3 regions of the Bacillus sp. MBGLi79 genome follow, and region 2 is predicted to be linked to each of the others. Evidence: riboswitches for the same ligand, from Rfam matches in the RefSeq annotation. Region 2 holds a riboswitch; each other region holds the start of a gene.
The links. A riboswitch is a leader RNA that binds a small molecule or an ion and turns the genes downstream of it on or off. The one in region 2 is predicted to bind S-adenosylmethionine.
Positions count from the first base shown of each region.

Region 1: linked by a shared signal. The riboswitch ahead of metK (methionine adenosyltransferase) and the one ahead of mtnW (2,3-diketo-5-methylthiopentyl-1-phosphate enolase) in region 2 are both predicted to bind S-adenosylmethionine.
Region 3: linked by a shared signal. The riboswitch ahead of C1T29_RS11705 (2-hydroxyacid dehydrogenase) and the one ahead of mtnW (2,3-diketo-5-methylthiopentyl-1-phosphate enolase) in region 2 are both predicted to bind S-adenosylmethionine.

Region 1 is NZ_CP026521.1:3,373,097-3,383,405, forward strand. It holds gene C1T29_RS17135 (tRNA 5-(aminomethyl)-2-thiouridylate-methyltransferase MnmM) at 1-113, shown strand, start outside; gene tbcS (tetraprenyl-beta-curcumene synthase) at 103-1,206, opposite strand; gene ytpA (phospholipase YtpA) at 1,227-2,006, opposite strand; gene C1T29_RS17150 (gamma carbonic anhydrase) at 2,055-2,570, shown strand; gene alaP (alanine permease AlaP) at 2,822-4,213, opposite strand; gene asnB (asparagine synthase (glutamine-hydrolyzing)) at 4,350-6,248, opposite strand; gene metK (methionine adenosyltransferase) at 6,397-7,599, opposite strand; SAM riboswitch class I at 7,767-7,905, opposite strand; gene pckA (phosphoenolpyruvate carboxykinase (ATP)) at 8,102-9,685, shown strand; gene C1T29_RS17175 (DUF2584 domain-containing protein) at 9,723-9,965, opposite strand; gene C1T29_RS17180 (alpha/beta hydrolase family protein) at 10,017-10,309, opposite strand, start outside.
Region 2 is NZ_CP026521.1:1,631,031-1,641,339, reverse strand. It holds gene mhqR (MarR family transcriptional regulator MhqR) at 2-439, opposite strand; gene kinD (sporulation kinase KinD) at 632-2,152, shown strand; gene C1T29_RS08335 (hypothetical protein) at 2,180-2,611, opposite strand; gene spo0E (aspartyl-phosphate phosphatase Spo0E) at 2,698-2,955, opposite strand; gene C1T29_RS08325 (YkvA family protein) at 3,158-3,478, shown strand; gene mtnD (acireductone dioxygenase) at 3,520-4,056, opposite strand; gene C1T29_RS08315 (methylthioribulose 1-phosphate dehydratase) at 4,071-4,700, opposite strand; gene mtnX (2-hydroxy-3-keto-5-methylthiopentenyl-1-phosphate phosphatase) at 4,658-5,365, opposite strand; gene mtnW (2,3-diketo-5-methylthiopentyl-1-phosphate enolase) at 5,362-6,579, opposite strand; SAM riboswitch class I at 6,664-6,764, opposite strand; gene mtnE (methionine-glutamine aminotransferase) at 6,803-7,999, opposite strand; gene C1T29_RS08295 (carbon-nitrogen family hydrolase) at 8,094-8,873, shown strand; SAM riboswitch class I at 8,957-9,113, shown strand; gene mtnK (S-methyl-5-thioribose kinase) at 9,206-10,309, shown strand, end outside.
Region 3 is NZ_CP026521.1:2,370,036-2,380,344, reverse strand. It holds gene C1T29_RS11720 (UPF0715 family protein) at 195-599, shown strand; gene C1T29_RS11715 (hypothetical protein) at 969-1,259, opposite strand; gene C1T29_RS11710 (molybdopterin oxidoreductase family protein) at 1,363-3,405, opposite strand; SAM riboswitch class I at 3,551-3,642, shown strand; gene C1T29_RS11705 (2-hydroxyacid dehydrogenase) at 3,738-4,772, shown strand; gene C1T29_RS11700 (FGGY-family carbohydrate kinase) at 4,777-6,240, shown strand; gene C1T29_RS11695 (MFS transporter) at 6,335-7,579, shown strand; gene C1T29_RS11690 (MarR family winged helix-turn-helix transcriptional regulator) at 7,738-8,289, shown strand; gene C1T29_RS11685 (ABC transporter ATP-binding protein) at 8,303-9,241, shown strand; gene C1T29_RS11680 (ABC transporter permease) at 9,252-9,998, shown strand; gene C1T29_RS11675 (ABC transporter permease) at 9,992-10,309, shown strand, end outside.

The DNA of each region.
Region 1 (10,309 bases), 1.7 Mb from region 2:
GCCGGGACTTGGACCAGCAAACAGCCCGTGTATTAACATACGGATTTATCAATCAGCAAAATGACCCGCCATTTATTGTCGCCATCGAAAAAAAAGCTCAGATCAGCAAATGATTTGAGCTTTTTTCTTTGAGTTTTTCATCCAGGACATTTTTTGAAATTTCCGGTAGGCTCTGCCGTTGATATAAAAGAAAAAGGAAGTTTTTCCGCTGGCTTTGATCAGCTTCCTTGCGAGCCGGCCCATTTCCTTTTGGCCCGCCACTTTATCATCCGACAAATAAACGCCAAGCAAGCCTCGATTGATTAAACGATGGAAGTTTTCATGCGGAATGCCTTGTAAATGCTCGTCGGCTTTATGGATAAAGTGTTCAAGCCGATTCATCATCTCTTCATGAGACTGATAATACGAGCAGAAATTCAAGTCTCCTTCCAGCAAGTCCTCCTCTTGATCAATCAAATAATCAAGCAGAATATGAAGGCCCTGTATGTAAGGAAAATAACTGTCGCGGATTTTTTTAGCGGTGCTTTCTGTGAAATCAGGCTGGAACGAATACGCAACTAGACAGAAAATGCCTAATGTTGAACCTGCACAGGCTGAAAATTCATACCATTCCATCTCAGGGAGCTCTGATTCATATTGAGTAAACCACTTTTCAAGCCGCGGAACACGTTCATGCTCAATGACATGCTTATGCACCTGCAAATCGCAATAATAGCCGCACAGTTCAAGCAGATAAGGTTTAATCATGTCATAGTGCTCAATGGAGCCGAGAACACGCTGGCACGTTTTGACCAGTTCATGCAAATATCCGCTGTCATCCTGTTCTTCTCTGAATTGATAATAGTTTTGGAGTTCAGCCCCCACTGTCAGTGCGTCCTGCATTGAGGCATGAAGCATCCGAAAGTCCTGCGGGTCAAGTGAGGTGCTGCGGTCACACAGATTGTCCAAATAATCACTAATCGTTTGATACGCGATGATAAACTCGACACATTTCTGTTTTTGGCTGCCTGACAATAAAGCCAGTATTCCGCCGCCTTCACAGTGAAACGTTTTGTCTCGAATACTTGCGGTTGCCTGCGCTTTTAACTCACTGTTATGAATCGATTCTGATTTTTGCTTCCATATGTCCAGCTCTTGATGAACGAGCGGAAAAATATCTCGATATACCTTTGCCATCAATCCAAAAGGATGTTCCGGTACTGTCAACACATGCACCCCCAACTAGTTCAAATATATTGATCAGTAAACGCTCTCGCTGCTTTAAAGACTTCTTCTCTTTCGGGTTCATTAAAGATCTCATGGTAAAGCCCTTCCCACTCTCTGTACGCTTTATTATGAGAAGCAACTCCATTAAACCACTTGATGACCATCGTTTTATCAACAAGCTTGTCATCACCGGCCTGCATCACAAGAAGCGGCACTTTCAAAAATGCATCTGTCGGCACCATCGCTGACTCAATTGTCTTTAAAAGCTCTCTGTACCATCTGACAGAAACTTTCCTGACGTATAACGAATCATTTTGGTCAGCCTCGATGACATCCTCATTGCGCGTCGCCATATCAATTGATAATCCCGAATCAACCTTAAGCGACGGAGCGATGACATTCAGGCCTCTTGATGCAAGGTCAAGCGCTTTATTGACTTTAATTTGCAGTCCGAGACACGGTGATGATAAAATAATTCCCGTAATGCGGGGATTTCTTTGTTGTTTAAACCATTCAATCGCGACCAGACCGCCCATGCTGTGACCTAAAAGAAAAACCGGCAGATCAAAGGTTCGCGCTTTATCTATCCAAGCATCTACTTCATCAATGTATTCTTGAAAAGAGCGAATATGCCCTCTTGCCCTTGTCGTTGTTCCCTGTCCAGGCAAATCGCCCATGACAACGTGATAACCCGAAGATCGCCACATTTCAATCAGCCATTTATATCGTCCGTGATATTCACTTGCCCCGTGAATGATTACAATCACTGCAACAGGTCTGTCTGCTTTCCAGGTCCACATGCTCTTCACCTCATACGAAATTTAAATAGAGAAAGAAGGATGAATCTTATGATCTACCCTTATAAGGAACACATGCCAGATATCCACCCAACAGCCTTTATAGCTGACAATGCAACAATTATCGGTGATGTCGTGATCGGAGAACAGTCCAGCGTTTGGTTTTCTGTTGTCATAAGGGGAGATGTTGCGCCGACCAGAATCGGAAACAGAGTCAATATCCAAGATTTGAGCTGCCTCCACCAAAGCCCGAACAAGACGCTGCTCATTGAAGATGACGCCACGATAGGCCATCAGGTTACACTTCACAGTGCTGTCATCCGCAAGAACGCCTTAATCGGCATGGGCTCAATCATTTTAGACGGAGCCGAAATTGGCGAAGGCGCCTTTATTGGTGCCGGCAGTCTGGTCCCGCCCGGAAAAATTATTCCGCCTGGCCATCTCGCCTTCGGCCGCCCTGCAAAAGTCATCCGCCCTTTGACGGAAGAAGACCGAAAAGATATGCAAAGAATACGGTCAGAATATGTAGAAAAGGGCCAATATTATAAATCACTTCAACAAACATAAGACCTGCTTCGTCTTACTTTACCATTTTTCAAATTATATTTGAAAGCAATAACCATCGTTAACCCGGACGTCATGACGGTTCGGGTTTCAATTTTTCCATAAAACGTTCACATGTCGCATTAAACATATAAACGTATGACTTTTATCTTATCACAAAACTGTAAAAAGCCTCTGCAAAAACACATACCTATTCTTTCCTGTTCTCTATTTTCTATGAGCACACAAAAAGAGCCCACTGGGAGCTCTTTTTGTCAGCTGATATTTCGTTCACTGTCATTAGCCGCATTTTTTTTATGAAAACCTTTTCCATAGTACACGGCAAGCAAGATGAGAAACCATATCGGCCCGATAATCACGGCTACTCTTGTATCAGGGCTGTAAGCCATAAGAATGACGACGAATGCCAGAAATGCCAATGACACATAAGACGTAAACGGAAAGAAAGGCATTTTATACTTTAAGTGTTTCTTTTCTTCGGGCTTCAAACTTTTCCTGTATTTGATTTGAGAAAGCAAAATGATTGCCCACGTCCAAATCGCTCCGAACGTCGCAATACTTGTAACCCAAGTAAATACCTTCGCAGGGACAACGTAGTTTAACAGCACTCCGACTAATAAAGCGCCCGCTGAAGCCAGAACAGCTTTACCCGGGATGCCGCCTTTTGTCAGCTGACCGTATGCTTGTGGCGCCTCTCTCTGTTCCGCTAAGTTAAACAGCATCCGCCCTGTGCTGAAAATACCGCTGTTGCATGAAGACAGCGCGGCCGTCAACACGACAAAGTTAATGATGCCTGCAGCTGATGGAATACCCACTTTTTGGAATGTGAGAACAAATGGGCTTCCCTGGGAGCCAATTTCCTGCCACGGATAAATAGACATAATGACAAATAAAGCGCCTACATAAAAAATCAAAATCCGCCAAAATACTGTATCGATTGCTTTGGCTAACGATTTTTGCGGGTTTTTTACTTCGCCAGCCGTCACCCCGATCATTTCAATCCCTAAATAGGCGAACATCACCATTTGAAGCGACAATAAAACCCCTTTTATTCCATGAGGGAAAAATCCTCCGTTATTCCATAAATTGCTGATTCCGGTTGCAATGCCCCCATTGCCGACTCCTGCAATAATCATCAATAAACCGACAGCAATCATAGATAGGATCGCGACAATTTTAATCAATGCGAACCAAAATTCCAGCTCGCCGTAAGCTTTGACAGCCAGGAAATTAACACCCGTCATAATGATCAGCGCCGATAATGCCCAAATCCAGTTTGGCACATCAGGAAACCAGAACCCCATATAGATGCCGACAGCAGTAATTTCAGCCATACAGGTGACAACCCATAAAAACCAGTAGTTCCACCCTGTTAAATAGCCTGCAAGCGGTCCCAAATAATCACGCGCATACCTGCTGAAGGAACCGGCAACCGGTTTTTGAATGGCCATTTCCCCAAGCGCTCTCATAATAAAAAACATGACCAGGCCGCTTGCGGCATATGCTACCAAAATACCTGGCCCTGCTAACTGAATAGCTGATGCGGAGCCGAGGAACAACCCCACTCCTATGGCAGCTCCTAAAGACATTAAAGAAATATGCCTTTCTTCGAGTCCGCGGTGCAGCTCTTGTTTTTGTTTTTGCATGCTTTCTTCTCCCCTAGAAAAAAATATCATTAAATCATTTTTCTGAATATTGCGTGTGGATTGGGTAAATCAATGATGATGGAGAAATAAAAGGATAATAACAAGGCTTTCGACTAATCGAAAGCCTTGTTGTCTGTTACACAAAGATGACTTCTTTAGGCTGATGGCTCAGCTCTTCAGGCATATACCGTTTTTCAATATTAATGCTGTGCCAGATCATAAAGATCAGTACAGTCCAGATTTTACGGCTGTTATCAGCCTTGTCCGCACAATGGTCTTCAAGAAGCTGAAGGACATAATCCTTATGGATATATGCATCCGTTTGGCTTTCTTGAATAATATTTCGCACCCATTCGTTCATTTCGTTTTTCAGCCAATGACGGATCGGTACAGGGAAACCAAGCTTTTTGCGGTTTAATACGTGCTCAGGCACAATTCCTTCAGCGGCTTTGCGAAGAAGATACTTCGTCGTGCCGTTTTTCGTTTTCAGCTCATCAGGAATTTTTGAAGCGACGTCAAATACGACTTTATCTAAGAACGGCACACGCAGTTCCAAAGAATTTGCCATCGTCATTTTATCCGCTTTTAACAAAATGTCGCCGCGCATCCAAGTGTGGATATCGACATACTGCATTTTGTTGATATCGCTGTACGAGCTGCTTTCTGTAAAGTAAGTCTTCGTCACATCGCGATATGAAAGGTTCGGATTATAATGCTTCAACAGCTGCTTTTTGACAGACTCTTCAAAGATTTTCGCGTTACCGATATAACGATCTTGAAGCGGAGTACAGCCGCGCTCAAGAAGGCTCTTTCCTCTCATCCCTTCAGGCATAACGGCAGCAACGTGCAGAAGCATTTTTTTCAGGCCGGACGGAATGCGTTCAAATGGTTTGAGCGAAAGCGGTTCACGGTAAATGTTATATCCGCCGAAGAGCTCATCCGCTCCTTCACCTGATAAAGCAACCGTTACATGTTTTTTCGCTTCTTTTGCAACAAAGTACAACGGAATCGCTGCCGGATCAGCAAGCGGGTCATCAAAATGCCATACGATCTTCGGAAGCTCATTCATGTATTCCTCAGGCGAAATGACTTTGCTGATATTTTCAATGCCCAGCGCCGCTGCAGTTTCTTTCGCTACATCGACTTCACTGAAGCCCTGCTGTTCAAAGCCGACTGAGAATGTTTTTAAGCTTGGATGAAATTCCTTCGCAACAGACACAATAAAGGAAGAATCAATTCCGCCAGACAGGAATGAACCGACAGGAACGTCACTTCTCATATGAACGTTTACAGAGTCATAGATCGCGTCTCTGACTTCTTTTACAAGCTTGTCTTCTTCAGTCTGAACCGGCTTGAAGTTCGCTTTGAAATACGTCTTGAATGTGATATCGCCGTCCGGGCGGATTGTGAACTGTGAACCCGGCTCTACTTTTTTCACATGGGCATCAAGCGTGTTTGGTTCAGGAACAAATTGGAAAGACATGTACTGCTGCAATGCCTCTTTGTCTATTTCAATATCATTCTGAGCAACCATTAAACTTTTTCTCTCTGAGGCAAAATAAACCTGATCATTGATCGTTGTGTAGTACAACGGTTTAATGCCGAATGGATCTCTTGCTCCATAAAGCACATGATCGTTTTTATTCCAAATCAGAAAGGCAAACATACCGCGCAATTTGGACGCCGCTTCTTCTTTATAATGACGGTAAGTCGCAAGAAGAACCTCTGTGTCCGAATCCGTGTTGAATGTGTACCCCTTTGCTTCAAGCTCTTCTCTCAGTTCAATATAGTTATAGATTTCCCCGTTAAAGATAATCCAATATGTTTCATCTTCATATGATAAAGGCTGTCCGCCATTTTCTACATCAATAATGCTGAGACGTCTGAATCCGAATCCGACGTGCTCATCATGGAAATATCCATCACTGTCAGGACCGCGGTGAACGATCATTTGGTTCATTTGTTTGATTAGTTCTTCTTGATCAGCGGTTTGAGCTAACGGATGCTTGTTAAAAACCCCGACAAATCCACACATAGTATTGCCTCCATAATTAAAATTGTCATCATTGAACCCCTATTTATAGACGCTGTGAATAGTATTTGGTTTCACAGTTATGTAAAAAAATAAACATGAATACAACGATAAAAAAGGAAAGCCGCTTAACCAGTAAGCGGCTATAAAATTATTCTCCTAACGCTTCTTTACGCAGCTGCTCCGCTTTGTCTGTACGCTCCCATGGAAGGTCAACATCGTGACGTCCAAAGTGGCCGTACGCAGCAGTTTGTTTGTAGATCGGACGGCGTAAATCAAGCATTTTGATAATGCCGGCAGGTCGTAAATCAAAGTTATTGCGGACAACTTCAATCAGTTTTTCCTCAGAAGCTTTTCCGGAACCGAACGTGTTGATTGAGATTGACACAGGCTGTGCAACACCAATCGCGTAAGCAAGCTGTACTTCGCAAGAATCAGCAAGCTCAGCCGCAACGATGTTTTTCGCAACGTATCTTGCTGCATAAGCCGCAGAACGGTCTACCTTCGTCGCATCCTTTCCTGAGAACGCGCCTCCGCCGTGGCGTGCATAGCCGCCGTACGTATCAACGATGATTTTGCGTCCTGTAAGTCCCGCATCCCCTTGAGGGCCTCCGATTACGAAACGTCCTGTTGGGTTGATGAAATATTTTGTTTCTTCATCAATCAGCTCTTTAGGAACAACCGGATTGATGACATGTTCTTTAATGTTACGCTGAATTTGCTCAAGTGTAATTTCAGGGTGATGCTGAGTTGAAATAACAATCGCGTCAATGCGGACAGGCTTGTTATTTTCATCGTACTCAACCGTTACCTGTGTTTTGCCGTCAGGGCGAAGGTACGGAAGAATATCTTCTTTACGGACTTCACTTAGGCGGCGGGCTAATTTATGAGCAAGTGAAATTGGAAGAGGCATAAGCTCTTTCGTTTCGTTGCACGCATAACCGAACATTAAACCTTGGTCACCAGCACCGATCGCTTCAATTTCTTCTTCGCTCATTGTGCCTTCACGGGCTTCAAGCGCTTGGTCTACACCCATTGCGATATCAGCAGACTGCTCATCAATTGATGTTAAAACCGCACAAGTTTCCGCATCAAATCCGTATTTCGCACGTGTGTATCCGATTTCTTTAATGGTTTGGCGCACTGTTTTTGGAATGTCAACATACGTAGATGTTGTGATCTCTCCGCTGACAAGAACCAAACCAGTTGTCACAGATGTTTCACAAGCAACACGCGCGTTAGGGTCTTTCTTTAAAATTTCATCTAAAATGCTGTCAGAAATCTGGTCACAGATTTTATCTGGATGCCCCTCCGTAACAGATTCTGATGTAAATAAACGACGATTTTTACTCATGATTTGCTTCCTCCTGCACAAGGTCTCCCGATAGACCTTGCATATATGATACGGAACTCGCTCCCTCTTATACAATGTAACGTTATATTAGAGAATGTTAATTGGCATATTTATGAAATAAAAAAACCTTTTCCATCGAGGAAAGGGTTTGGTCTTTGTGCCTTTCACTCTTATCGCTCAAGGAATCATACAACCTTGCAACAGGTTAGCACCTTGGTTGTCTCACTCAGTTCAACATAATAAATAACAGAGAAACCGGTTGCTGGGCTTCATAGGGCCTGTCCCTCCGCCAGCTCGGGATAAGAGTATCCGCTCAATGAAATATCTTATCGTAAAAGGGTTTGCAATGTCAATATGATTCAGAAGAAATAGGCACCTATATTGAGGGAAAACAATGGAAATGCACACACAAAAAATGATAAATAGTATAGACTATTTGAAAATATATGTTATACTAATTCACAATTAGCAAAACACAAAAAACGATAAAGGAAGGTTTCATATGAACTCAGTTGATTTGACCGCTGATTTACAAGCCTTATTAACAAGTCCAAATGTGCGTCATAATTTATCAGCAGCACAGCTAACAGAAAAAGTACTCTCCCGAAACGAAGGCATTTTAACATCCACGGGTGCTGTTCGCGCGACAACAGGCGCTTACACAGGACGTTCACCTAAAGATAAATTCATCGTGGAGGAAGAAAGCACGAAAAATAAGATCGATTGGGGCCCGGTGAATCAGCCGATTTCAGAAGAAGCGTTTGATCGACTTTATACGAAAGTTGTCAGCTACCTGAAACAGCGAGATGAGCTGTTTGTTTTCGAAGGATTTGCGGGAGCAGACGAGAAATACAGGCTGCCGATCACTGTCGTAAATGAGTTCGCATGGCACAATTTATTTGCGCGGCAGCTGTTCATCCGTCCGGAAGGCAATGATAAGAAAACAGTTGAGCAGCCGTTCACCATTCTTTCTGCTCCGCATTTCAAAGCGGACCCAAAAACAGACGGCACTCATTCCGAAACGTTTATTATTGTCTCTTTCGAAAAACGGACGATTTTAATCGGGGGAACAGAGTATGCCGGAGAAATGAAGAAGTCCATTTTCTCCATTATGAATTTCCTGCTGCCTGAAAGAGATATTTTATCCATGCACTGCTCCGCCAATGTCGGTGAAAAAGGTGATGTCGCCCTTTTCTTCGGACTGTCAGGAACAGGAAAGACCACTCTTTCAGCCGATGCTGACCGCAAGCTGATCGGTGACGATGAACATGGCTGGTCTGATACAGGCGTCTTTAATATCGAAGGCGGATGCTACGCTAAGTGCATTCACTTAAGCGAGGAGAAGGAACCTCAGATCTTTAACGCAATCCGTTTCGGATCAGTTCTCGAGAATGTCGTTGTTGATGAAGACACACGTGAAGCCAATTATGATGATTCCTTCTATACTGAAAACACGCGGGCAGCTTACCCGATCCATATGATTGATAACATCGTGACTCCAAGCATGGCAGGCCATCCGTCTGCAATTGTATTTTTGACGGCTGATGCCTTCGGAGTCCTGCCGCCGATCAGCAAACTGACGAAGGAACAGGCGATGTATCATTTCTTGAGCGGTTACACGAGCAAGCTTGCCGGAACTGAACGAGGTGTGACGTCACCTGAAACGACGTTCTCCACTTGCTTCGGCTCACCGTTCCTGCCGCTTCCTGCTCACGTCTATGCTGAAATGCTCGGCAAAAAGATCGATGAACACGGCGCAGACGTTTTCTTGGTCAATACCGGCTGGACCGGGGGCGGCTATGGCACTGGCGAACGAATGAAGCTTTCTTACACAAGAGCAATGGTCAAAGCAGCGATTGAAGGTAAATTAGAGGATGCAGAAATCATAACTGACGATATTTTTGGCCTGCACATCCCGGCTCATGTTCCTGGCGTTCCTGATCACATCCTTCAGCCTGAAAACACGTGGGCCAACAAGGAAGAATACAGAGAAAAGGCATTCTACCTTGCAAATGAATTCAAAGAGAATTTTAAAAAGTTCGCACATACAGATGCCATTGCACAGGCAGGCGGCCCTCTCGTTTAAAAAGCAAAAGCCAAGAGCAATTAGCTCTTGGCTTGTTTTAATTGACAGAATGCAAAGAAGTCAGCTTGTACGTAATGAGCGTCCGGCCGTCTTCCCATTGAAGCTTCTGCACTTCAGCTGTGCCCGACTTTTCGCCAAGCTTTGTTTTGCGCACATCCATCGGAATCTCCATCGGATATACACGGTATCCGTCCTTCTCTAACGTGAATATATTTTCATCTATGCGAACTTCTTTTCCTTTTGTCACAATCAGTGTATTAAATTCAACAGGCATTCCCAAAGTGAGATCCCCTTTCGTTCTCTTTTTTCTTTATCATACCATATTTCATTGTCAGCGGTTTTTCATCCATTGTGTAAGCTGCCGAACGATACGCCGGTTTTCTTTTGGCGGGAAATAATGTGTGAATGTACTGTAATACCACGTCTCAACCGGCTTATGCAATTGTTTTAGCCTCTCTTCAAATAAATAGGAATGCTGAATCGAAACATTTTGGTCTTTTTCTCCATGGATTAACAGCACGGGAGCCTGAATTTTGTTTACTTGATCAAACGGTGTTCGCCACTGATATTCCTCAGGCACCTTTTTCGGTGTTCCGCCGATGACTCTTTTCATCATTCGCCGCA
Region 2 (10,309 bases):
TTTACTTATTGTGAAACTGTTTTGCGTTTAACCCTACTCTTTTTAACATTTCAGTGCACATCTCTACCTCTTCTTCGCTTAATACGCTGATCATTTCATCAATTTCAGCAGCGTGATCAGGGAAAATATCGTTCAAAAGACCGATGCCTTTTTCAGTAATTTGTGCAAATGTCACCCGTCTGTCTGTAGGAGAAGCTTTCCGAATGAGAAGTTCTTTTTGCTCCAGCTTATCTACAACGTATGTGATGCTCCCGCTAGCCAATAGAATTTTATCCCCTATCTGCTGCAGCGGCTGATCGCCTTTATGATATAAAAGCTCTAGTACAGCAAATTCAGTCGGATTCAGCCCGTGCTTATGAATATGCTTATTCATATGATCATTAATAGACCGATACGCGCGCGACAGCACGATAAATAACTTCAGTGATTTTTCTGTCATGTCTCAATCATCCTTTTAGAAACCGTTACAGAGAAACATTAATAAACAAAGACCAAAATGTCAATAAAAATCTTTCCAATATTTCTCTTCTTTTTTAAAATGTTAGCTGCTCAACATCTTTTTCTAATTTTTTTGGTTATTTTTTCTTATTAAAGAAGAAGAAACAATGATATAATACCTCTAATCAGGTGTATGTTGGAGCGATGCAAATTGAAAATACTAAAAGGCGCCTGCGGGAGAGTCAAACTTTATATCATACTGGTCGTGATTCCGGCAATCGTCATCAGCTTTTTCGTATACGAAAAAGAAAAAGATACAATAGCTGCAGAACATAAGCAAGAAGCAAGTGTCCTGCTAAACCTTCACCGCAATAAAATCAATTATTTAATCGGAGAAACAATGGCGCGAATGACCTCCTTGTCCATCGCCATTGACAGACCGGTTGATATAAAGAAAATGCAGTCGATTTTGGAAAAGACCTTTGATTCAGAGCCGAGATTTTCCGGCCTCTATTTTCTAAATGCCAAAGGAGACGTCACCGCAAGCACAACCGAATTAAAAACGAAAGTAAACCTGGCCGACAGATCTTTTTTTACAAAAGCAAAGGAAACAAAAAAGACAGTCATTTCAGATAGTTATTCGAGCAGAATTACAGGACAGCCCATTTTTACAATTTGTGTCCCTGTTTTGGACTCAAAACAAAATGTGACAGATTATCTTGTCGCAGCTATTCAAATTGATTATTTGAAAAATCTCATTAACTTGCTGAGCCCTGATGTTTATATTGAAGTCGTGAACCAAGACGGGAAAATGATTTTTGAGAGCGGACAGGCCTCCCATGTAAAAGATCAGAAACCTGTCAGCGGATATTTGGATGATATAAGCTGGAATATGAAAGTATATCCGAACCCTGTCACCATAGAAGAATTGACAAAAAGCCTTGTACTTCCGCTTTCATGCAGTATTGTGCTGCTGAATATCCTTTTTATTCTCGTGCTGTATTATTTGCTGAAGCGCCAGACCCAGCTGGAGCGCTCAGAAAATGAGGCGCAAAAATTAGAGCTGATCGGGACGCTTGCGGCCAGCACAGCCCATGAAATCCGTAACCCTCTCACAGGGATAAGCGGCTTTATTCAGCTGTTGCAGAAGAAATATAAAGGTGAGGAAGATCAGCTTTACTTCTCCATTATCGAACAGGAGATCAAGCGCATCAATCAAATTGTGAGTGAGTTTCTCGTTCTCGGCAAGCCGACAGCTGAAAAATGGGAACTGAACTCGCTTCAGGACATTATCGGAGAAATTATGCCGATCATCTATTCTGAGGGGAACCTATACAATGTTGAAGTCGAATTACAGTATTTAACCGAGCAGCCCTTACTCGTAAAATGTACAAAAGATCATATTAAACAAGTGATTTTAAATGTGGCAAAAAATGGACTTGAGTCAATGCCTGAAGGAGGCAAACTGACGATCTCCCTGGGAGCTTTAGATAAAAAAGCCATAATCAAAGTTGTGGATAACGGTGAAGGGATTTCTCAGGAAATGCTGGATCACATCTTCCTTCCCTTTGTTACTTCTAAAGAAAAAGGAACCGGTCTCGGTCTTGTCGTTTGTAAACGGATCGTGCTGATGTACGGAGGCTCTATTCATATTGAAAGTGAAGTGCGAAGAGGCACAGAGGTGACAATTACCCTCCCCGTGTCCGCTTCATAACCCCCTGACCTTGTCAGGAGGGTTTTTTTATCTTCGTGACCGGGCATTTCCATTCGACTTGCCTGCTGGACTGCCGGAAAAAAGGATTTTGATGAAACGCAGCAGCATTTTCAGAAGCCAAAAAACCATAAAAAATACTAAAAAACCCTTTATGCCTTCTGTGGCATCTAAAAACTCCATATTCCCTCTCCCCGTCACTTTTTGCTGAATCTCAATCGCAAATACGATCACAATGATAACTGTAACAGTATAGATAAAGGACAAGGCTGTTATACTCCATTTAGAAAGCCACGTAAACACAACATGAGTGAAACCGAAAAAAAGAATGCCAAAAATGCCGATCACCCAAAAATGCATTTCTTTGTCAGTTAAGTGAATGCCGAATATTCCGCATATAGAAATAAAAGCATCATGAAATTGATTGATCATTTCAGTAATAAGAATCGCCAGTTCTTTCATTAGTTCCCTCTTTCATATGAAATTTTCCAGAAAAAAAGAGCGCTTCTGAAAAGCTCTCTCTCTTTATATATGCATCTGATAGGCCGCTATTTATTTGCATCATATGCTGGCATAACATCTCTGCGGGGCCACAAGCCTAATTTCTTTACAAGACCTTGAATCCCTTGGGAATGTTGGTTTTCTTGCATAAGCTGGTGATATTCATTTATTAAACAATCCAGCTCCTGACTGTGCCTGATCGTGTCATGCCCTGTAAATCCCTGCTTTCTAGCGGCATCTATCATTAACTTTCTTTTTTCATCAATAGACACCAACAATCTTTCTTGTTCAGAAGAACCGCCCATTCACTTCACCCCTCGCCGCTAAGAAATAGGAAACAAGTTTGATTGGGTTATTGTGCATTATTACAGATTATACTTTATTTGTAAACATATTTTCATTAAATAAGTTAATTTTTCAGGTATAATAGATATATTGATAGGATTAGAAAAACAATACCCAGGTGAAGAATATCTTAAACACGCCGCCAGGCAGGAGGTATGCCCAATGAAGAAAAAGAAAGCAATAATGCTCGGAGCGGCAGGCGGAAAAGCGATTTTAAAGAGGAAAAACCGAAAAAAATGTATCCAGCACATCACTACTTTTTTTCAGATGATTCGCGATTGGCGAAATGGCAATTACCCTCGTTCACAGGTTAAAACACTTTTGCTGCTAACTGCTGCCATCTTGTATATCGTCATGCCGCTCGATATCATTCCAGACGTTATACTAGGTCTTGGGTTTATTGACGATGCAGCTGTCTTAGGTTTCATTTGGATGCTAATTAAAAAAGAACTGTCACAGTATGAAAAGTGGCGTTTGCAATAAATAAAAAAAAGCCCCGTTCGGTGAACGGGGCTTTCTCATGCTTATTGACTCACGCTGTTTTTTTCATAAATCGGAACCCAGCCTTCAGTTGTGACAAAAATTCTCACCGCGACAACTTTGCGGTCCTCCTGAAGCGTGAAGTAATGGCGGATATTCTCAGGCACGGAGATTAAATCTCCAGGGTTCAAACGGACATCAAAAAACGTGCCGTCCTTGCCTTGAATGACAAAAATACCGTGTCCGCTTACGATAAAACGAACCTCATCGTCTGTATGGTGATGCTCTCTTTTAAAATTTTCAAGCAGTTCATCAAGTTTCGGGTTGCTGTCTGACAATGAAATAACATCCTGTGCTTTGTAGCCCCGGCGGGTTGAGATGTCTTTAATTTCAGTTTCAAAGGTATCAAGAATTTGCTGTTTTTCTTCTTCTGTCAAATCATATTTCTCTGAGAGATGTTCCGGAAGCTTCGCGATATCCCATTGCTCATAAATAACCTCTTGACTGTCCAGAAAGCTTGCTACTTCCTCTTGATGTTCAATCGTTGTATTTGCCTCATCATGAATTCGAATTGTAGCCATTTCAATTCCTCCTTTTATTTAACCAGCTGATGCTGAAGGGTTTTCAATTTTAAATGGTAGCTGAACAAAAATTCAAACGCTTCAAGCACTCTTTTTGCTTCAAATGCTGTTCTCCCCCATGCGGTAATACCGTGATTGCGGATCAGAACAGCTCCTGAATCTTCTGAAACTTCTTTCTCAAACAGTGCCGCGAGCGTCGGAATATGAGCCGGATTTTCAATGATCGGAATGGTCACTTCTGCATTCTCGTCCCATAAGCCGAGTGCTTTTATAATTTCCTGGCCTCTGAATGTGATTTTCTTTTGGTCTCCGTATATCTCTGAAATCACATTATTGTTTACCGTATGGACATGCAGGCAGCATCCGGCATTGGTTTTATTGTACAAATGTGTATGAAGCAGTGTTTCCGCTGACGGTTTCAGAGAATGCCCGCTTTCAGCGGGCTCTCCGTTTTGGTCGACCAAAAGAAAATCCTCATCCGTCTCTTTGCGTTTATCTTTTCCGCTTGCAGTGACGAGAAATGTTAAAGGCTCATCAGTAACCTTAATGGACAGATTGCCGCTAGTCGCCGGAAACCAATCTCTCTCTGCCAATTCCCGTTTTACTTCAGCGAGCTCTCGCCATCGTTCTTGTTTTGCAGCCATTCCTGTACCTCCGTTACATTCTCAATTTCTTTTCTTATCTCATAAAAATCTTGATACGGGAGATGATTGAGGTTTTGCTCCTGGCATTCGTTTAATAAATAATCTCTTGCAAAGCATAAGTCAGACAGCTTTGCTGCCTCCACATCTGTAACCGAATCACCGATCATGATGATATATTGGTTTGGTTCAGAAAGTTCATGGATAACCGACGGCTTACAGCACCCGCATTGATTGCTGCATGTTCCCTTGCAAGAATGAGGCCAGTCAATATGAATATAGTCGTTGTCAAATGACGCATGATTGCAATAAACGCGGTCTTTCTCCACAATGCCTTCAAGCAAAGGATATACAAAAAAGTCCATTCCTCCGCTTATGACATAAAACGGAATCTCATTCTCATTGATAAACGCTACAAATTCCCGAAAGCCTTCCCTGATTTTTGCATCTTCCAATACAAAACTTGTAATCTCTTCTTTTAAACGGCTGGGCAGCAGGCTGAACATCCGCCCGACACCTTCCTTGATCGACAGCTTTTTGGAAAGTACGCCGTCTTTTAATTCCACCCACTCCGGCGGAGCGAATGTTTTCATGATATTTATAATGTTGTCGTTCATCGTGATGGTTCCGTCAAAATCACATATAATCAAAGGTTTTCGAGTCGTCATACGGCTTCAGCCTTTCCCCATTTGTCTAGCGCAAGCTTAAGATCCTTGCATTGTTCGGCTTTTTCATCAATCGGCTGGGCTTCTAAGACCGCATCAATTATGGCTCTGAACGCACGCCCCCCGCCTTGGGCACCGTTCGGATGTCCATGTACGCCTCCTCCGGCGTTAATGATATGATCTATGCCGAAATCACGCATTAATAGCGGAACCATGCCGGGGTGAATGCCTGCTGACGGAACGGCAAATGTTTGGTTAAAAGCATCCTCTCTCACACATTCTTCATGAATGGCCAGCGCATCAGCTCTTGGCAGCGCAACCGAACCATATGGAGACGGAAAGAGGCTGAAGTCAGCACCGCAATATCGGTTTAATTTCCCGAGTAAAAGTGCATGAGAAAATCCGTAAAACGGAGAAGATGTAAAGGCCCCGCTGACCGCTGGATGCGCCATAATCGGAATTGCGATTTCAGGATCTTCCGCAAGGCTTTGCATAACGTCCAAGCCGTAAGCGAAGACATTAAACAAAAGCGCATCAGCCCCCAATTCGGCAGCACGTCTCGCTTTGTCTTTCAGATCAGCCGTGCGTCCAGTCAAATTCACCGCATACAGCGTTTTATGTCCGGTTTGCTCATACGTTTCTTTTAATATTTGCTTTCCTTCTGTAATTCTTGTTTCAAAAGGCGCTAGACCTGTCTCAAAGAAAATTTCATCGTCTTTAATCAAGTCAACTCCGCCAAGCGCCTGCTGTCGAAGCTGTTCTTTAATATCACTCAGGTCCCTTCCGATTACACCTTTAAATATGCTCATTAACAGCGGTCTTTCAAACTCTCCCAGCAGCTTCCGGATGCCGTATACGCCAAACTTTGGTCCCGGAAGTACACGCTTAAATGCTTCAGAGAAGTGAAGATCGATTAATTTGATTTTTCCGTCCAAGGACAGCTTGCCAAACACTGTTGTCAGCAAAGCCGGAATATCCTGAGAGAAATTGATTTCAGGATAGGCAATTGTGATGACGGCTTGTTTTTCTGATACAGAAGATCCCTCTCTCTCCTCAACATTTATCACCCGCCCCTTGTGCTTTTGCATTTGCTCCTGCTTTACAAGAGGGAGATCAGTCCAGGAGCCTACTGTCAATCCTGTTGCAATTTGTTCTGCTTTCTTCTCTGTATCAGCTCCCGGTTCTGTTAGAAGATATGTTGCTAATAACTCACTCATCCCAGAGCTCCTTTCATTTTCATCCATATCAAAAAACCTCTTCAAACTGCAATCGCGTCTGAAGAGGTTTCGTTTCTCGTCCGAATCTTATCTCTCAGCCGCTAGCTGCAAGAATTAGCACCGTGCTTTATAAGTCGGTTGCCGGGCTTCATCGGGCTCGTCCCTCTGCCTGCTCTTGATAAGAAAATATAGATTTTATAAATTATTTTGAATTATCCCATCGTTATAGGGTCTTGTCAATGGTTTTTTGGGTAAACAGGTTTAGTTTGCCAATTCGATAAGCGGCTTCCTTGAGCCTTTCTTCACTTGTTAAAAGTCCGACTCTGACGTAGCCCTCTCCGTATTCACCGAAGCCGTTTCCAGCTGCAACCGCCACATTCGCTTTTTCCAGCAAAAGGTCTGAGAACTTCTCAGAAGTATAGCCTTCAGGTACAGGCAGCCATGCAAAAAATGACCCTGCTGGAGCTGTCACATCCCAGCCAATTTCACGGCATGCAGCAATCCAAGCGTTTCGCCTGCTCTCATATCGGGCATTTTGCTCTGCCACACACCTCTGATCAGCTAACAGTGCCTCTGCTGCAGCCTCCTGAGTGGCTCTGAAAAGACTGACAAACATATGGTCTTGATATAGATTGATCGCTTCAATGACCGAAGCGTTTCCGACGGCAAAGCCAACCCGCCATCCTGCCATGTTATACGTTTTTGACAGCGTGTAAATTTCAATTCCAATATCCTTTGCACCTTCAGTCTGCAAAAAGCTTAAAGGCTTACAGCCGTCAAACCCTACAGCGCCGTAAGCAAAATCATGAACGACGCAGATTCCGTTTTCTTTTGCAAAGCTCACGGTTTCTTCAAAGAATTTAGAGGTAGCAACAGCTCCAGTCGGATTATTCGGATAATTTAAATACATCAATTTCGCTTGTTCTCTCACCTGAGCGGGGATGCTGCTGTAATCGGGAAGAAACGCCCTGTCCTTTACGAGCGGCATCATTTCCATCTTCGCTTTCGCGAGTGTGACACCAGACCAGTAATCAGGGTAGCCCGGATCGGGAACTAAGATCGTATCACCGGGATTCAACAAGCATTGCGGGAGCTCGACAAGACCGGCTTTTCCGCCGAATAAAACAGCGACTTCGGTTTCCGGATCCAGATCAATGCCGTACTCTCTTTTGTAAAATGCAGCAGCCGCTGACTTTAGGCTGTATGAGCCGCGAAAAGATGAATATTTATGATTCTCAGGATCAGCAACAGCTCGTTTCATTTCCTCGACGATATGTTCCGGTGTCGGCTGATCTGGATTTCCCTGTCCTAGATTGATAACGTCGTGTCCCTCTGCGAGCTTTCGGTTCACTTTCTGCACCAGGGAAGCGAAGAATTGTTTAGGCAATTCCTTTAATACATGAGACTGTTCAAATTTCATCTATTCTCACCTTCTAAAAAAATCTTGAAATGATAGTCCATCATCATATATGGTTAAATGAAAAAAGTAAAGAAAAATTTGGGGTGTTAAAAAGATGAAATGGACGATATCTTGTCTTCAATTTGATATTTCATATGGTAAACCTTCGGAAAATATAAAAAAGGCTGAATTTTTGATCGAAAAAGAAAGCAAACATGCTGATGTTCTTGTTCTGCCTGAATTATGGACGACCGGATATGATCTGGCCAATCTTGATGAACTCGCTGATGAAGACGGCCATTTTGTTCAGAGCTGGCTGAAGAAAACGGCAAAAAAACATGGAGTTCATCTTGTCGCCGGATCGGTCGCTGTCAGAAAGGATTCTGATGTTTATAATACAATGTACATCGCGGATAAGGAAGGGCAAATCATTAAAGAGTACAGAAAAGCCCATCTTTTTCAGCTGATGGATGAGCATTTGTATTTATCAGCCGGTTCCGAAGATGGATGCTTTGAGCTTGACGGCGTCAAAAGCACAGGATTGATCTGCTATGATATCCGTTTTCCGGAGTGGATCAGAAAACATACGACAAAAGGTGCCAACGTGCTGTTTATTTCCGCGGAATGGCCTCTCCCCCGCCTTGATCATTGGAGAAGCCTGCTTATTGCCCGTGCCATTGAAAATCAATGCTTTGTCGCAGCCTGCAATTGCACTGGTTCAAATCCGGATAATGAATTTGCAGGCCATAGCCTGATTATTGATCCATGGGGGCGTGTACTTGCTGAAGGCGGCCGTGAGGAAGGCATAGTCCGTGCGGAAATCGACCTTCATAAAAGTGTCGAGGTGCGGGAGAGCATCCCTGTTTTCGATGATATCAGAAAAGATTTATATTAAAAAATATATTGACAACTTATTAAAACACCTGTTAGTATGTTCATCAACTGATAAATTAGAATTGTTTAACAAATGAATATATTCTCTTATCGAGAGTTGGGCGAGGGATTTGGCCTTTTGACCCCAACAGCAACCGACCGTAATTCCATTGTGAAATGGGGCGCATCTTTTTCGCGCCGAGACGCTTGTCTCTTAAGGCACGGTGCTAATTCCATTCAGATCTGATCTGAGAGATAAGAGAGGCGGACATAGATGTTAAGCCTCCTTCTCTCTGAGAAGGAGGCTTTTTTACGGCCACATATTAAGTGATTACATAATTGGAGGTTATGATGATGGCAGTCACAAAAACACCTTTATACGAAACGTTAAATGAAAGTTCCGCTGTGGCGTTGGCTGTGAAGCTCGGCTTATTTCCAAGCAAAAGCACCCTGACATGTCAGGAGATCGGCGATGGCAACTTAAATTACGTTTTTCATATTTATGATCAAGAACATAACAAAGCATTGATCATTAAACAGGCGGTTCCTTATGCAAAAGTGGTGGGAGAAAGCTGGCCGCTCACAATCGATCGTGCAAGAATCGAAAGCAGCGCTCTCATCCGTCAGGGCGAGCATGTGCCTCACTTGGTTCCAAGAGTGTTTTACTCTGATACGGAAATGGCGGTTACCGTCATGGAGGATCTCTCTCACCTAAAAATCGCAAGAAAAGGACTCATTGCGGGTGAAAATTATCCGCACCTGTCACGGCACATCGGTGAATTTTTAGGAAAAACACTTTTCTACTCATCAGATTACGCGCTTGAACCTAAGGTGAAAAAACAGCTTGTTAAACAGTTTACAAACCCTGAGCTATGCGACATTACGGAAAGACTTGTTTTTACAGATCCTTTCTTCGACCATGACACAAATGATTTTGAAGAAGAGCTTCGTCCTTTTGTCGAGAAGCTTTGGAATAATGACAACGTTAAAATCGAAGCCGCTAAGCTGAAAAAGTCATTTTTAACGTCTGCGGAAACGTTGATTCATGGTGATTTGCATACAGGAAGCATTTTCGCAAGTGAGCACGAAACAAAGGTGATTGATCCTGAGTTTGCTTTTTACGGACCGATCGGCTTTGATGTAGGGCAATTTATCGCCAACTTATTTTTGAACGCACTCAGCCGTGACGGGGCTGACAGAGAGCCGTTATATGAACATGTCAACCAGCTCTGGGAAACGTTTGAAGAGACGTTTAGTGAAGCCTGGCAGAAGGACAGTCTGGATGTTTACGCCAACATCGACGGTTACCTCACTGATACGCTCAGCCATATTTTTGAAGAAGCAATCGGATTTGCGGGCTGTGAGCTGATACGACGCACGATCGGCCTTGCCCATGTAGCTGACCTGGATACGATCGTGCCGTTTGATAAACGAATCGGCAGAAAACGGCTGGCGCTC
Region 3 (10,309 bases), 740 kb from region 2:
CATTCGCGATTTGGCCAATCAGGAGAGGCATCTCCATGCGAGTCGTATTATTTAATAAAAAGCCGTCATTTTTGAAACTTTTTATCATCGCATTGCGTATGGCAGTGGGGGAAGACATCTTGATAAAAGAAATACAAAGGTTGTGAATGTATACTAACAGCACTGTGAATAAATCAAACAAGGGGGGTGAAAAAATGAAAAAAATCGCAGCATATTATCTAATGACATTAGGGCTATCCAGCCTTACGTTTGGTTTGTTTTTCGGGCTATATTCTTTCGTTATGTATGGCGATATGATAATTGCATTGTTTACAGCAGCAATTGCTTTATTATACGGTTTTATGATGTATGGCCTTTTTGCTGTTCCGCTGCAAATGATGTTGCAGAAAAAAGCGAGAACATTCAATGTCATGTATTTATTGATTTACAGTGTGATTGCTTTTATCGTAGCTTTCCTGTTATTTTTTATTGGTCAACCTGCGTCAATAGCATGGACATTGCAATCGTATATTTATTATGTGTTAAGTATTACAGCTGCAGTGATTTACTGGTTCTGGGATTCCCTGATCCTTTATAAACGTACAGCTTCGGGCGTATAAAGCAAATCAGAGAAACTGAAGTCGAATATGAAAAAGTCGGGGATTCATTAAAAATTGAGGATATTGCATTTACATTGCTGCGTGAACCTAAAAGTTTTAGGATAAAGGCCCAGTATGGAAGGGCATAACGAGAGCACATATTCAATCCGAATAGGTTTTCTAATTTTTTACGATACATACGTTCATCAAGATGATAACGTCATCAATCAAAGGGAATATAAAATCTATTGTAGTGGAACGGACATTTTGTCCTGTTTGAGGAAAGAAATTGATGGGGTTAATCGTTTTAACATCGCTTATGGCAAAGGGTCAAACCATATAGTTAAACTAAACTGAGGAGAGCATTGCGCTCTCCTCAGTTTTTCTATATTAACCCTGCTGTTTTTCAACTAATGTAAATGTCCATTCTTTTAACATCTGTTTCTGTACATATCTTTTTCCGTTTATTTCGATGTAAGGGATGTCTTTCATATCTCCGGCTAACTGTTTAGCCTCAGCTGTAGTAATTCCTAAAAAATGTCCGATGTAAAAGTGAATATCTCGTTCTTTTATAAGATAGGTATCACTTTTTTCATATGCTTTTGGATGGTTCATTTGCTTTAAGCCTTCACCGATAAAATAGCCAGCCAAAGCAATACCGATTCCTAAAAAAACGTCCATATGCATGCCTCCATTATGTCAATGTTATGATATACGGGCTTGGCATGCTCCAGGTTTCATTAAATTTGAAAGAAAACAGCCAAAACGAATACTGGCTGTTTTTTCAAACCTTTTCAATCTGTACACGGCCTGAAAAAAAGGTGGCGCCGCCCCCCATATCGGACAGCCGGTCTGGGGTTAGCGCGTTTACAAGCTGTTTTTTTCCTTGCTCATCTGCCCATAATCCTTGGCTGACAACGACACCTGGCAGTACTTGTTCTCCGACTGATGCGGTCAGCTCACATTCTCCCCGGCTGTTCCAAACTCGTACAGGAGCCCCATCAACGATTCCATGTTCTTCAGCATCTTTTGTGTTGATAAAGAGCTTTGGCGTCTTTTCGAGCTTGATGTGTTTTTTATTGTTTGAAAACGTTGAGTTTAAGAAATTATGGTTTGGCGCCGGAACATACATAAACGGATGTTCATTATCGGTTACAAGAGGCGTAAATGTCGGTAAAGCCGGGAAACCAGCTTGTCTCATTTGTTCTGAATATAATTCTATTTTTCCGCTTGGCGTTGGAAGTTTGCCAGGAAACAGCGGTTTATTGCGTTTCGCTTTCATAAATGAGTGCTTAGTAAGTGAATCGTAATTAATCTCTGCCAAATGCGGATTATCTGGATGGTCAAGCGCTTGGCGGATTAATTCTTCATCTGAATCCTTGAGCTCCTGGTCTGTGAATCCCATTGCTTCAGCCAGTAATCGGAACACCTCAGTATTAGACTTGCTTTCTCCATAGTTCTCAATCACCGGCTGCTGAAGCTGAATGTAATGGTGCCAGTAGGAGGTATAAAAATCAGTGTTCTCAAAAGCGGATGTTGCAGGCAGTACAATGTCCGCATATGCAGCCGTTTCCGTTAAAAACAAATCATGAACCACAGTAAACAAGTCTTCCCGCAGCAAGCCCTGTCTGACTTTGTTTGCTTCCGGCGCGACGACGGCAGGGTTTGTTCCATAAATAAAAAGAGAGCGGATAGGCGGATCTGTTTCCAAAAGCACCTTGCCAAGCTGATTCATATTAAACGACCTCGGTGTGCGCCCTTTTAATAAGTCGGGCCGCTGCAAGGCATTTGTGTTATATTCTAAAATTCCGCTGTTATGCTTAATTGCGCCGCCCCCTTTATGCAGCCATTGGCCGGTGATCGCCGGAAGACAGGCAATCGTCCTTACAATCATCCCGCCGTTATCGTGATGCTGGATTCCATTTCCGATTCTGATAAAAGAAGGGGAGATTTTCCCATACATTCTTGCCAGCTGATAAATATCTTCAGTGCTGATCCCGGTGATCATTGATACCTTTTCCGGATTATACTGTTTCACGTGTTCACGGAGCTTGTCGTAGCCGACCGTGTATTCAGACAGGAATGCTTCATCGTGAAGGTTTTCTTTAAATAAAATGTGCATGATGCCAAGGGCAAGTGCGCTGTCAGTTCCCGGCTTTATTGGAATAAACCAATCTGCAAGACGCCCTGTCTGATTTTTATGTACATCGATCACGACAATTTTGGCACCTTTTTTTCGCGCTTTTTGGGCGATCGTAATTTGGTGCATGTTTGTGCTGACAGCGTTAATTCCCCAAAAAATAAATAGTTTTGTATGAATGGTTTCCTCAGGATCGATTCCCGCGCTTATGCCCATTGTATATTTATAGCCTTCAGATCCCGCTTTGCTGCAAATCGTCCGTTCAAGCTGGCTTGATCCCATGCGGTAAAAAAAGCGGCGGTCCATTCCTTCAGCTGTCAATTTCCCCATATTTCCGTAAAAGCTGTAAGGAAGTATGCTTTCAGCTCCCTCTTCATCAATCAGCTGCTTCCAGCGGGAGGTGATCGTATCAATCGCCTCTTCCCAGGAAATCGGTTCAAATATCGCTTGGCCTTTCGCGCCTGTCCGTTTAAGCGGTGTAGTCAGCCGCTTTTCATCATAGATGCGCTCCGTCATGTTTCGAACTTTGTTGCATATGTTTCCAGCTGTGACAGGATGATCGGGATCTCCCTGCACTTTCACAATTTTTCCGTCTTTTTTATGTACTAATAATCCGCACTGATCCGGGCAGTCCAGCGAGCAAACGGATTTAAAAATGCCGTTTTGTTGTGTGGCAAAAGATTTCATGGCCCAGTTCCTCTCTAGTTAGATATTTTGTAAGAATTATAACATTTCGGATGATAACGTCAATTCTGAAAAAAGAGATTGACATCAATCTGAGACTTCTTTATGATAAACGTATTCTTTATTTTGAAAATTACATACTCAACATTTTCTATCCAGAGAGGTGGAGGGACTGGCCCTATGAAACCTCGGCAACATTATTGTGCCAATTCCAGCAAGCGTCAGCTTGAAAGATAGGAAAGCAAGGTTTATACCGGTGTCTGCCTGTAACAGAGCGCGCCTATATATGAATCTCTTTCCATCTTCGGAAAGAGATTTTTTTATGAAAAAATACGATGAAAAGGATGTTTTGCACCATGACGGTTTTGGTTACAGCGCCGTACAACGAAGAAGGGCGAAAAGAGCTTGAAAACTTGTTTAGCTCAGTTATTTATCAATCTTGGAAAGAACAAGGCCGGGCATATCGGGAGGATGAACTCATTCAGCTGCTAAAGGCAACAAATGCGACAGGTTTGATTACTGAGCTTGATCAGGTAACAGACAGCGTATTTGCTTCTGTTCCCGAACTTTCATTTGTCGGTGTTTGCAGGGGAATGCCCTCCAATGTGGATGTGGCAGCTGCTTCAAAAAGGGGTATACCTGTTTTTTATACACCAGGGCGGAATGCACAAGCCGTTGCCGAAATGTTTATTGGAAATGTGATTTCCTTTCTCCGTCATACCAGCGCCTCGAATCAATGGCTGAAGGATGGAAAGTGGAAAAGTGATTACCTGCAGGCTTATGTCAAATTTAAAGGAAATGAGCTAACAGGAAAAACGGTTGGCATGATTGGGTTCGGCGCGGTTGGCCAAAGGATTGCAAAACTGCTGACTGCGTTTGACTGTAAGATAAAGTATTACGATCCATACATTCTAGACGATCATCCGCTGTATGAAAAAGCAGCTCTTAAAACGGTGTTTTCAGACAGTGATATCGTTTCTGTCCATCTGCCTCGTACTGAGGAAACACTTGGACTGATAGATCGGCAATATTTTGATTTGATGAAAGAGAGTGCGATTTTCGTCAATACTTCAAGAGCAGTTGTCGTAAACCGTGAAGATCTTTTATCTGTATTAAAAGAACATAAAATCAGAGGTGCGGTACTAGACGTTTTTTATCATGAACCTCCAGAGGAATCAGATTATGAATTGATCTCATTGCCTAATGTTCTGGCAACACCGCATCTCGCTGGAGCAACCTTTGAAGTAGAGGATCATCACGTGTCGATCATGAATGATGCCCTCAAAAAGTGGAAGGTTGAAAAAATTCCCAATATTCCGACATTGTATAACAAAGACAAACTGGGAACAGAGGTAAAGAAAAGAGGTTAACAGAATGAAAAAACAAAAAGGCTATCTCGTTTTCGATATCGGCACAGGCAATGCGAGGGTAGCGGTCGTGAGTGTCTCAGGCATTGTTCAAACGGTTGAACGGGAGGACATCGAGTATTCCACTGAGACGCTTTACCCGGACAGCCGTTATTTTTCCCCTCAGATACTGTGGAAGCAAGTAATGAGGTTGGCAAAACGTGCGCTATCCCGTTCGCGTGATATTGACATCATTGGGTTGACATCGACGAGTCAAAGACAGGGGATTGTTCTGATCGATCAAAACGGTGACTCTTTTCTCGGGCTGCCGAACATAGATAACCGTGGCCGAGAGTGGGAGGAGAGCATTCCCGATCGGGAAGAGATATACAGCCGTACAGGCCGTCTGCCAACTGCGCTTTTTTCTGCACTCAAGCTTTATGGTTTGAAGCAGCGCCAGCCTTCTTTATGGGAAAAGACTGCAAGCTTTACAAGCATCAGTGATTGGGTGACATACCAACTGAGCGGAATCCTAACATATGAACCATCGCAGGCAACAGAAACGCTGCTGTTTGATGTGAAGCATAACACTTGGTCAGAAGAGATGTGCGACATATTCGGCTTTTCTCCATCTCTCCTTCCGCCTCTTGTAAGAGCGGGAACAGCAATTGGAACAATAGCAAATGAATATGCAGCCGAATTAGGTCTATCAATAAATGCTAAGGTGATAACCGGGGGCGGGGATACACAGCTAGCTGTGAAAAGCACCGGAGCTGGACTTGAGGACATTGTCATCGTATCAGGGACAACAACGCCAATAACCAAAATTACTGCGGATCATGGCGACACAAAACATAAAGCCTGGCTGAACTGCCATACAGATCAAGGGCATTGGCTAGTGGAAACGAATCCGGGAATTACCGGTCTGAATTATCAAAAATTAAAACAGATTTTCTATCCGAATGAATCGTACGACGTAATGGAGGAGGAAATTTCTGCACTAGCAAAAGAAAACAATGCGTGTATAGCGGCTCTCGGCTCTTATTTATCAGCTGAAAAGAATGCATTAACGAGAGGCGGTTTTCTTTTTGACACTCCGCTTTCAGCAGATTTAAAGAGGGCACATTTTGTACGTGCAGCGCTAGAAGAGATCGCATTTTCAATCAAATGGAACTTTGATATTTTAACAGAGGTTACTCCGTTTAAACGTGACTATGTTTGGGTGTGTGGAGGGGGATTCCAAAGCAAAGCGCTCACGCAATATATCGCTGACCTTCTTCAGAAAAAAATCTATGTCAAAGAGGGATATCATCAGGCATCTGTCGTTGGTGCAGCAGTCATTTGTAATGAAACCTTTCAATTAATGGAGGAGATGTCAGCAAATGTCCGGGTGATCGAACCGAAGAGCTGTCAGACAGAATTGGCTTTATATGAGGAATGGAAGCAAACTCAGCGCTTTTTTTCAGGGTCAGAAAGCAAAGTGTTGATATAAGGCGGCATATCCGGATGTTTTGAGGAATTGTCTAATTTTTAGCTTTAATAAGGTAATACGGTAATGGATATAAGCATCTAAGGAGGAAACAGATATGTTAGATAAAATTGGTATACCAAAGCGGCTTGCGTGGGGATTTTTAGGAGTTGTTTTGTTTATGATGGGAGACGGACTTGAACAAGGCTGGCTCAGCCCGTTTCTGACCGAAAACGGACTGACTGTTCAGCAATCTGCTTCCATTTTTAGCATTTACGGGATTGCGCTTGCCATAGCTTCCTGGTTTTCAGGTGTATGTCTCGAAGCATTTGGCGCAAAACGGACGATGTTTATGGGGCTGTTGTTTTATGTAATCGGTACAGCCGCCTTTATCGTGTTTGGGTTTGAACAGCTAAACCTCCCTGTGATGTATGTGACTTACTTCGTAAAAGGGTTAGGCTACCCGCTATTTGCTTATTCTTTCTTGACATGGGTCATTTACAGAACACCGCAAAACAGACTGAGCACTGCTGTCGGCTGGTTTTGGATTGCCTATTGCCTCGGCATGTTTGTATTCGGCGCTTGGTACTCAAGCTACGCGATCAAAGCGTTCGGTTATTTGAATACGCTTTGGAGCTCTATTTTTTGGGTATGTCTCGGTGCATTCTTTGCATTGTTTATCAATAAAGACCGTTTTGAAAAGAAGAAAAGAAAACGATCAGAAACAGCCGAGGAGCTTTTAAAAGGGGTAACGATTCTATTTACAAATCCGCGCGTGCTTACAAGCGGAATCATCAGAATCATCAACAGCATTGGTACATATGGATTCCCAGTCTTTTTGCCGATGCACATGGCTCAGCACGGAATTTCGACCAATGTGTGGCTGCAAATTTGGGGAACCATTTTTCTGGGGAACATTGTGTTTAACCTTATCTTTGGAATTGTCGGCGATAAATTCGGCTGGAAAAATACTGTGATGTGGTTCGGCGGAGTCGGCTGCGGTATTTTCACCGTCTTATTATACTACGCACCTGTTTTCTCCGGCGGAAGTGTAGCGGTTGTCAGCGTGATCGGCTTTATTTGGGGCGGTTTGCTGGCAGGCTATGTGCCGATCGGTGCAATTGTGCCGACGGTGGCCGGAAAAGACAAAGGAGCAGCCATGTCTGTATTGAATTTGGCTGCAGGTTTATCAGCGTTTGTCGGTCCCGCGCTTGCTTGGTTGTTCATCGGCCTTGTCGGTGCGCAAGGCGTCGTCTGGATCTTTGCGGTTCTTTACCTTGCGAGTGCAGTCATGACGAAATGCATTCATATACCTGAAGAAAAAGCGGTAAAGGAGGAAACATCTCCTCAATATGCATCTTAATCAAAAAGCGCCCCTGCAACAGGGCGCTTTTTGTCTTTTGTATTGTCGAAGGATCTGGATCTGAAACTTTTCTAACGAAAATAGACAATATGTTGACAATTAATTAAGAAGTGTTATGATGTTATTGACAACATATTGTCTATTTAGGAGGGAATAACATGGATTATTCAAAAGAACTGAAAGATTTATTTTTAATGCAACAATCTTACGCTACTCTTTTTTCTGTTTTAAACAAAATCCAATCACGCGGGGATGATTATTATGAAAGCTTAACGTCAAGACAATTTATGACAATGGTTGCCATACTGCATTTACCGGAAGAGGAAACGACATTTAACAACATCGCAAAAAAATTAGGCACTTCAAAACAAAACATCAATAGGCTTGTCAGTAGTATTGAAAAAAGAGGTTATGTCATTACTGTTCCGAGTAAACGCGACAAGCGAGCGGTTAATGTGAAGATTACTGATTCAGGCAAGCGTGTCATGGAGGAATGCGGTGAAAAAGCGGTGTACTTTATGGCAGATCTATTTAAAGGGTTTTCTACGGAAGAGTTGGAAACATTGTGGGTTTTATTGAAGAAACTGTACAGTTTTGACGGAGAGGAACAGGATGGCTTTGAAGAAAACGCTGCTGATTTTGACATTGAACAAAATCGGGACGATTTGAAAACAAATTTATTGCAGGAATTCTCAAAACGGAGAATGTAAAAAGGAGACATGTATGAACAACGTGGTGGCAGTTGAAGATTTGAAAATGCAGTACGGAAACAAAACAGCGGTAGATGGGATTTCGTTTGAAGTGAGAGAGGGGGAAGTTCTTGGCTTGTTAGGCCCAAATGGTGCTGGGAAAAGTACCACCATTCATATGTTATCCGGGATATTGTCGGCTAGTTCCGGAAACGTTACAATATTGGGCCATGATGTAAAAAAAGGGTCAAAGGAAATGAAGAAAGGCATCGGGATTGTACCTCAAGATCTCGCGATTTATGAGGAAATCTCCGCTGAGAAAAATGTTCGTTTTTTTGCCAGTCTTTATTCTCTTAAAGGGGAAGAACTCAAAGCCCGAGTCAAAGAGGCTTTGGAGCTCGTACAGCTATATGACCGAAAAGATGACAAGCCAAAGACGTTTTCAGGCGGGATGAAAAGAAGATTAAACATTGCGTGCGCCATTGCCCATCAGCCGAAACTGATTATCATGGATGAGCCCACGGTAGGAATCGATCCACAATCCCGTCATCACATTTTGGAATCGATAAAAGAACTGAAAACAAAAGGTGCAAGCATCATTTACTCTACACACTATATGGAAGAAGTCGAGGCTATTGCAGATCGCATTATAATCATGAATGAAGGGAGAATCATTGCCAATGGAACAAAAGAAGAGCTGTACAGAGAAGCCAATAAAGAAATAACATATGCTTTTCAACTGGCGAATGTTCAGCGATTAAATAAAAACTCGATTAGAGAAATCAAAGGAGTGACAGGAGTTGATTTTTCTGACAATCAACTAAATGTGACCGTTCAGCAGAACCAAGATCACCTGAGTAAAATCATAGAAGAATTGAGTGCCCAAAGCTGCAGCCTTCTAAGCATGAACAAACAAGAGATATCGTTAGAAACAGTATTTTTAGAACTGACGGGAAGAAACTTAAGAGATTAGGAGACAAAAAATGAATTTGTTAAAATTGATAGCGTTTGATTTTATGAATATTGTAAGGAATCCGGTTCTTGTGATCGCCAATTCGGCCTTTCCTTTCGTTCTCATTCTGGTCATGGGCTTTGTAACGAAAAACAGCTTTGGGGCAGTTGGGGTCAGTTCGTATGATTATTATGGAGTGAATATGATGATTTTTGCTGCAGCTCTGATCGCTATGACGGCTTCAAATACGTTTATGGAGGAAAAGGTGAAGAAAGCGAACCTCCGTATTGTATATGCGCCCGTTTCGACAACCGGTATATATCTTTCTAAATTACTATCAACCTGGATATTCAGTGTCATTATGTACAGTATGAATGTGTTAGTCGCCCAGACAATGTTTCGTTTGAACTTTGGTGGACAACATCTTCCGTATTTCATGCTCTTATTATATGTATTTTTATTTTTTGGCTGCTGTTTAGGCACAATGTTCTGCTGTTTGTTCAAAAATGAAGAGCAGGCGAACGGGCTTATGCAAATTCCGATTGCTTTTTTTGTTTTCTTTGGCGGCGTATTCTTCGGGATTCATCGATTTGGAAACATCGTCAATTTCATATCAATTTTTTCTCCGGTTAAATGGGTAATAGAATGTCAGTTTCGCCTTATTTATGATCACGATTTCAGTATGCTGCTACCCGTTATGTCAGGACTATTATTTGCCTCCATCATTTGTATTGCCGTTTCACAAGTTGTATGTAAGCCGGAGGGATATATATGCTGAGTTTATTCCGAAACAGGTGGGAACGAATGCTGACCAAAAAATCCATTATGATCATTGCAGTGATTATTATGCCGCTGATGATTGGTGTTGCGATTATGTTTTCCGGAGAGCCCGTTTTCAAAGAAACGATCGCATTTGTAACAGAGAAGGACAGCGTGCAGCATCCGAGTGACTCTGCATTTAGAGTGGTGGAGGTTTATCAGAAGCCGAAGTTTTCTGATCTGGTGTTAGGGAAATATGCAGCGATCGTAGAAAAAAATCAACATGATTACAAAGTGACCACTCTGAAAAGTAAAACGGATCAAAAAATG